One region of the Thalassospira sp. A40-3 genome, then DNA from elsewhere that is predicted to be linked to it. Evidence: predicted binding sites of a transcription regulator. Region 1 holds the regulator's gene; the other holds the start of a gene.
The links. The regulator LexA, encoded in region 1, represses DNA repair genes until DNA is damaged. The targets are predictions, from matches to a motif close to ATGTTCTANTTTGGTTC.
Positions count from the first base shown of each region.

Region 1 (3,421 bases):
ATTGCTGTGCGGGACGGTGTTTTTCCTGATCCGGTTCGGGTTGGCGGCCATTCCATCAATTGCCTTGCGTTATTCGATCAAGAAATGGGCGGCGATGGCGGCCATGCTGGCGGGGCTTGTCTATCTCGGATTATCCGGGGCGACCATTCCGACCCAGCGCGCCTTTGTCATGTTGCTTGTGGTTTGGCTGGCACTCCTGCTGGATCGCCGTGCCATATCGCTGCGCCTTGTGGGCGTGGCCGCGATCATTGTTTTGATCCTGCGGCCCGATGCGGCGCTTGGCGCCAGTTTCCAACTCTCCTTTGCCGCCGTTGGCGCACTTGTTGCGTTTTATGACGGGCCGGGGCGGCGCTGGCTGGATCGGCAGGGGATGCTGTCCTGGTATGAGCGTGCCGGCCTTTATCTTGCGGGCTTGCTGCTGACCAGTCTGATCGTGACGGCCGTGACTGCCCCCATCATCGGCTATCATTTTGGCCGGATTTCGATGCTCGGTGTCTTCGCCAATCTGGTCGCCATTCCGGTCATGGCATTCTGGGTGATGCCCTGGATCGTCGTGACGCTGGCGCTGATCCCGATTGGGTTATCGGGGCTCTCACTGGCCGCGATGAAGCCCGGATTGACGGTATTGTTGGAAACCGCCGAACTGGTTGCCGCACAGGACTGGGGGCTTTGGTATGTCTCGGGCCTTGATATGCTGGCGGTTGCCTTGGGGCTGTTTGCCTTGGCCTGGATCGTTATCTGGCGCGACAAGGTGATGATCGTGCCGGTCCTTCCGCTGATTTTTGCCGCCATCATCTTTCAGGCACTGCACAAAGAGCCCGAAATCCTGATATCGGGCGACCGCGAAAGCTGGGCTGTTTATGATCCCGATGCCGGTATCCTGCATACCTCATCACGGTTAAATGACTTTCAAAAAGGCATCTGGATGAGCCGCTTTGGTATTCGCCCCGAACAGGAACCAAGCCGCGTACAGTCCTGCCAGAACGACCCGTGCTCCCTTGGTGTTAGCGCTAACATCGTTCAGTCACGGATCACTGTCGCAAGCCGTATTGCCAATCCGTTTTATGCCTGCCGTAATGCAGATATCATTGTTAGTCTGAAAACAGATCTACCAACCATCTGTCAGGCCTCTGGCGCGCGCATGGTCATCGATGATGATGTTCTGTGGTGGCAGGGCGGTGTTGCGATCAAACTGCCGTCTGAGCCTGGCGAAAAGCCAGAAATCAACACCGTCCGTGCGGAAACTGGCAATTGGCCCTGGATCATCATCGGCGGCAGAGCAGGGCGCTAACAACCTGATCGTACTCAAAACAAAAACGCCCGGGCACAAGCACCGGGCGTTTTTGTTTGTAACTTCGGGCAAGCAATCAGTACTGACGCAGCAGCCCGACCAGACGGCCCTGAATGCGCACCCTATCTGGCGACAGGGCGCGGGTTTCATAGCGCGCATTGGCCGGCTCCAGAAGTACTTCACCGCGCCCGCGTTTCAGGCGCTTAAGCGTGGCTTCGCTGTCATCGACGAGTGCCACCACAATCGTTCCGTCATGGGCCTGTTCGCAGCGCTGGATCAGGACGGTGTCACCATCCAGAATACCGGCATCAATCATCGAATCCCCCGATACTTCAAGGGCATAGTGATCACCAGTGCCAAGCAGGGCGGCCGGGACCTGTACCATGGTCGTTTGATCGCGAAGGGCCTCGATCGGTGTACCGGCAGCAATCCGGCCATATAGCGGCAAACCAACAGATTCCCCGGCTTCCGAGAAGGCGGTTGGTACCGTGGTCGGCCGATGTGCGGCCTTTCGCACACTGGCAAGCGAGGTCACATTGTTTGGCGTTTCCGGGGTGTCATCATCGCTGTTTTCCGGAAGTCTGACGACCTCAAGCGCGCGCGCACGGTGCGCAAGGCGGCGGATAAAGCCGCGTTCCTCAAGGCCCGTGATCAGGCGGTGAATGCCGGATTTGGATTTAAGGTTCAGGGCCTCTTTCATTTCATCGAAAGAGGGCGAAATCCCGTGATCGCGAAGGTAATTGTCTATATAGACCAGCAACTCATATTGCTTGCGCGTCAGCATGTTATTTCCCGAACCTGTAAAAAGAACAAAAAGGATACACAGATGTTCTACTTTAGTTCTTTTCGCGGGTCAAGCGGCTCTGTGCGATTTGACGGAAAAACCGAATAATCGCCGCGATCTTTCAAAAAATATGAATAGTAGGCGACCTGAAGGCACAGGAAGCTAATCCGCGATGAAGGTACCTGATTTGCCACCTTCTTTTCGGGTGACCCGCAAATCGGTAATCCTCATACTTTTATCAACCGCCTTGCACATGTCAAAAACAGTCAGTGCCGCAACCGAGGCCGCGGTGAGGGCTTCCATCTCGACACCGGTCTTGCCGGTTGTCTTGCAGGTCGCGGTGATATCGACCGCATCGACACCCTCGGCCAGTTCGAGATCGACGGTGACAGAAGTCAGGGGCAGGGGATGACAGAGCGGGATCAGATCAGGGGTCTTTTTCGCGCCCATGATCCCGGCAAGCTGGGCGATGCCAAGAACATCGCCCTTTTTATGGCCGCGCGCCGCAATCAGCTTGGCCGTTTCGGAAGACATCAGAACCCGTGCCTTGGCAATCGCAGTGCGCGCAGTTTCGGCCTTGGCCGAAATATCGACCATCACCGCGTTGCCACCGGCATCAATATGGGAAAGCTTGTCTGCCATTGGTTCTGTCCAGTATTGATCAGGCCGCAAGGCCGAGCAGGTTGCGGGTGGCGGTTGCGACGTCGTCCTGACGCATCAGGCTTTCGCCGATCAGGAAACACTCAGCGCCGACCTTTGCCATGCGGGCAAGGTCATCAGGGGTAAACAGGCCGCTTTCCGCCACCAGCAACCGGTCATCGCCGACCATGCTTGCCAGTTCCTCGGTCGTGGTGAGCGAGATTTCCATGGTTTTGAGGTTGCGGTTATTAATCCCCACCAAACGTGACTTGAGCTTGAGCGCGCGTTCGAGTTCCGGGGCGTTGTGTACCTCGATCAGAACATCCATGCCAAGGCTGTGCGCGGCATCTTCAAGCTCAGCCGCCAGGCTATCTTCAAGGGCCGCCATGATCAGAAGGATGCAATCTGCACCAAGCGCACGTGCCTCGGTAATCTGATAGGGATCGACCATGAAATCCTTGCGAAGGGCCGGAAGATCGACCGCCGCACGGGCCGCGACCAGATAGCTGTCATCGCCCTGGAAATAGGGGATATCGGTCAGAACCGACAGGCAGCTTGCCCCGCCAGCCTTATAGGCCTTGGCGAGTTCCGGCGGATTGAAGTCCGGGCGGATCAGCCCCTTGGAGGGGGATGCCTTTTTGATTTCTGCAATCAGACCATAACGGCCATCGGCAACACTGGTTTCAAGGGTCTTGATAAAACCACGC
Region 1 is NZ_CP065428.1:1,780,422-1,783,842, forward strand. Features, by position in the region: gene IT893_RS07970 (ComEC/Rec2 family competence protein) at 1-1,291, shown strand, start outside; gene lexA (transcriptional repressor LexA) at 1,368-2,075, opposite strand; gene moaC (cyclic pyranopterin monophosphate synthase MoaC) at 2,238-2,717, opposite strand; gene trpC (indole-3-glycerol phosphate synthase TrpC) at 2,737-3,421, opposite strand, start outside.

Region 2 (3,421 bases), 520 kb from region 1:
CTCGATCACCGCGATCCCGCTTTCGGCCCTGCGTGGCGACAACATGATCGAGCCGAGCGCGAATACGCCCTGGTATTCCGGCCCGACGCTTCTGGCCCATCTTGAAGATGTGCAGGTCGAACAGGATGCGATTGAAAAGCCGTTCCGTTTGCCAGTGCAGTGGGTTAACCGCCCGAACCTTGATTTCCGGGGCTTTTCCGGCACCATTTCATCAGGCCGCGTCAAACCGGGTGACGAGGTTGTCGTCACCGCATCGGGTCATACCAGCAAGGTCAAGGACATCGTCACCTTTGATGGCAACCTGGATGTTGCCATTGCCGGTCAGGCGATCACCCTGACCCTTGAAGATGAAATCGACATTTCGCGTGGCGACATTTTGGCGCATGCGGATGCCAAGCCCGACTTTGCCGATCAGTTCGAAGCCCGCATCATCTGGATGCACGAAGATCACCTTCTGCCCGGCCGTCCCTATCTGATCAAGATGGGCGCACAGGTTGCCAATGCGCAGATCAGCGACCTAAAATACAAGGTCAATGTGAACACGCTTGAACACGTGGCGGGCAAGACGCTTGAGCTTAATGAAGTCGGGATTGCCAATATCTCGGCCGACAAGGCGTTGGCGTTTGATCCCTATGATCAAAACCGTCATTCGGGCCGCTTCATCATTATTGACCGCTTTACCAACGCCACTGTTGGGGCGGGCATGGTCAACCATTCCCTGCGCCGTGCGACCAACATCAAATGGCAGGAAATGGACATCAACAAGGGGGCTCGTGCCTATCAGAAAGGCCAGAAATCGGTCATTCTGTGGTTCACCGGCCTGTCGGGTGCGGGCAAATCGACCGTTGCCAACCTAGTTGAGAAAAAGCTCCACGCCCTTGGCAAGCACACCTACACCCTTGATGGCGACAATGTCCGTCATGGCCTGAACAAGGATCTTGGCTTTACCGATGCCGATCGCGTGGAAAACATCCGCCGTGTGGGGGAAACCGCCAAGCTTTTTGTCGATGCGGGCGTGATCACGCTGGTGTCCTTCATCTCGCCGTTCAAAAGCGAACGCCAACTGGCACGCAGCCTTGTTGAGAAAGACGAGTTCATCGAGGTGTTTATCGACACCCCGCTTGAAGTCTGCGAACAGCGCGATGTGAAAGGCCTTTATAAAAAGGCCCGTGCGGGCGAGATCGCCAACTTCACCGGGATCGACAGCCCCTATGAGCGGCCGGAAAATGCCGAGATCACGGTCAACACATCCGATCAAACCGCCGAAGAAGCAGCAGAGGCCATTGTCGCCAAGCTTGAAGAATTCGGTGTTCTCGGGGCCTGGTTCCCGGAAATCTGATCTGCATTCAGACATGCATTTAGGAAAACCCGGCATTTGCGAATGCCGGGTTTTCTTTTGCTTCAACCACATATCCCCGATCCTGAAAAACCCGATTGGATACGCCTTGACTCCTGTTCCGCTTTGACCACATAAAACAGAACAAAACAGGAACAATAAAATGTCAGACAGACGCATTCATCAGGCACGCGCGGCACTGGCGCGGGCCGAGCAACAATGGAAGGTTCAGGTTTCCTGTCTGTCCGGTGGGCCAGATCGGGTAGACAGGGTGATTGCGCGTGCCTTTGGCAGCACATTCCTGCGCGATCATATCAGCCTCGGCGGTCTTGCCCCGATTGGCCTGCATGAAGTGCTTTGCGGCCATGATGATTGCGCGGCGTCCCTTTTGGCGTGGTATCTGGCGACATTGTCTGTGGATGCGTCCTCTGATGCCTCTAATCACCCATCTGCCCCGCCACCCGGCAAGGGCATTTTCTGGATCCGGCAGCGTCGGGCCCTTGATCAGGGCGGGTTTTATGCCCTTTCCCTGCCGATGACGGCCCTTGAACCCAAACCGTTGATGATGACAGTCGATCAACAGGCCACCGCCCTTTGGACCTGCGAGGAAGTGGCAAAATCCGGTCAGGTCCGTGCGGTGATCATTGAAACCACCGACTATGACCTGACCACCGCCCGGCGCCTGCAACTGGCCTGTGAAAGTGGTGGCACACGCATCATTGTTTTGCGCCCGCTTGCCAGAAACGGGCGCATTCCGACCTCAAGCGCATGGACGCGCTGGCAAATCACACCTGTAAACGCCTTGGAACCAACAGAACGACCAACAGGAAACGACCATCATCTCAGCCTGATCGGGGGACGCGGGGTCCGACCGGGAAGCTGGAAAGTCAAAACCGATGCAACAACGTTTTCTTTATCTGTGGCTGACCCACTGGAAAACCGACTGTCAGAAGCCTCAACACAAGACAGGCACGCCCACGCCTGATCAGCCCCGCGATGCTGACAGTCTGAAAACTGCCCCACAGGCCTCAAAGCCACAAGACACCCCGCACGTGATCACGCGCAGCGATCACAAGGGTGTGCTCGTCTGCGGCCTGAATGCAGCGGCACAAAAGGCCGGACTTCATGGTGGCATGCGTTTGTCGGATGCGCGCAGCATCCTGCCCGATCTTCAGGACAGCCCTGAAGAGCCTGAACTCTGCGATGGCAAATTTGCCCGTCTGGTGCGCTTCATGGACCGCTATAGCCCATGGATTGCGCCGGATCGGGACTTGCATGCGCATGGGCTTAATGGGGATGCTGGCCTATGGCTTGAAATCACTGGCGGCAGTCATTTGTTTGGCGGCGAAAGTGCGATGATCAAACAAATCCTGCGCGATATGAAGGCCCAAGGCATTGCTGCCCGCACCGCCATTGCCGATACCGCTGGTGCCGCATGGGCCGCGGCCCGGTGTCATCCGGGCGCACCCAATGAGCGCATCTTGTCCCTGCCACGCGATCACGGGATTGCGGCCGGGTTTCCGGCATCCTGTCTGCGATTATCGGATGACATCAGCGCGGTTCTGTCGCGACTTGGCCTGAAACACCTTGGCGATATCACACCCCTGCCGCGTGCCAATATCACCACCCGCCTTGGCCCGGATGTGTTGCATCGCCTTGATCAGTTTTATGGCCGCCTGCCCGAACATCTGAATTTTGAGCTGCCCGATGCGCCGTGGCTGATCAAACAAAGCTTTGGCGAACCATTGGGGAGTGCTGACACGCTGGCACATGCGATTGAAAGCATGGTGGCCGATCTGTGCGCCAAACTGCGCGATGAAAACCTTGGTCTTAGGCGCCTGATCGTTCGGTCCATTCGGGTCGATGGCCATGCCCATACCATCACGACCACAACTGGCACGCCCTGCCAGTCCGAAAGCCATATCCTGCGATTGCTCGCGGAAAAGATGCCCGGTGTTGATACCGGCTTTGGCATCGAACAGGTGATTATCTATGCCCCGTGGGTCGAACATGTTGCCTTTCGTCAGGTCCGCCTTGATCGCAAGCAGGAAGACAACAGCGACACCATTGCGCTTGCCCAACTGC
Region 2 is NZ_CP065428.1:1,255,829-1,259,249, reverse strand. Features, by position in the region: gene cysN (sulfate adenylyltransferase subunit CysN) at 1-1,339, shown strand, start outside; gene IT893_RS05605 (ImuA family protein) at 1,500-2,321, shown strand; gene IT893_RS05600 (DNA polymerase Y family protein) at 2,233-3,421, shown strand, end outside.
Region 2: a site for LexA is predicted at 1,479-1,495, ahead of IT893_RS05605 (ImuA family protein). Genes of this name have one in related genera too.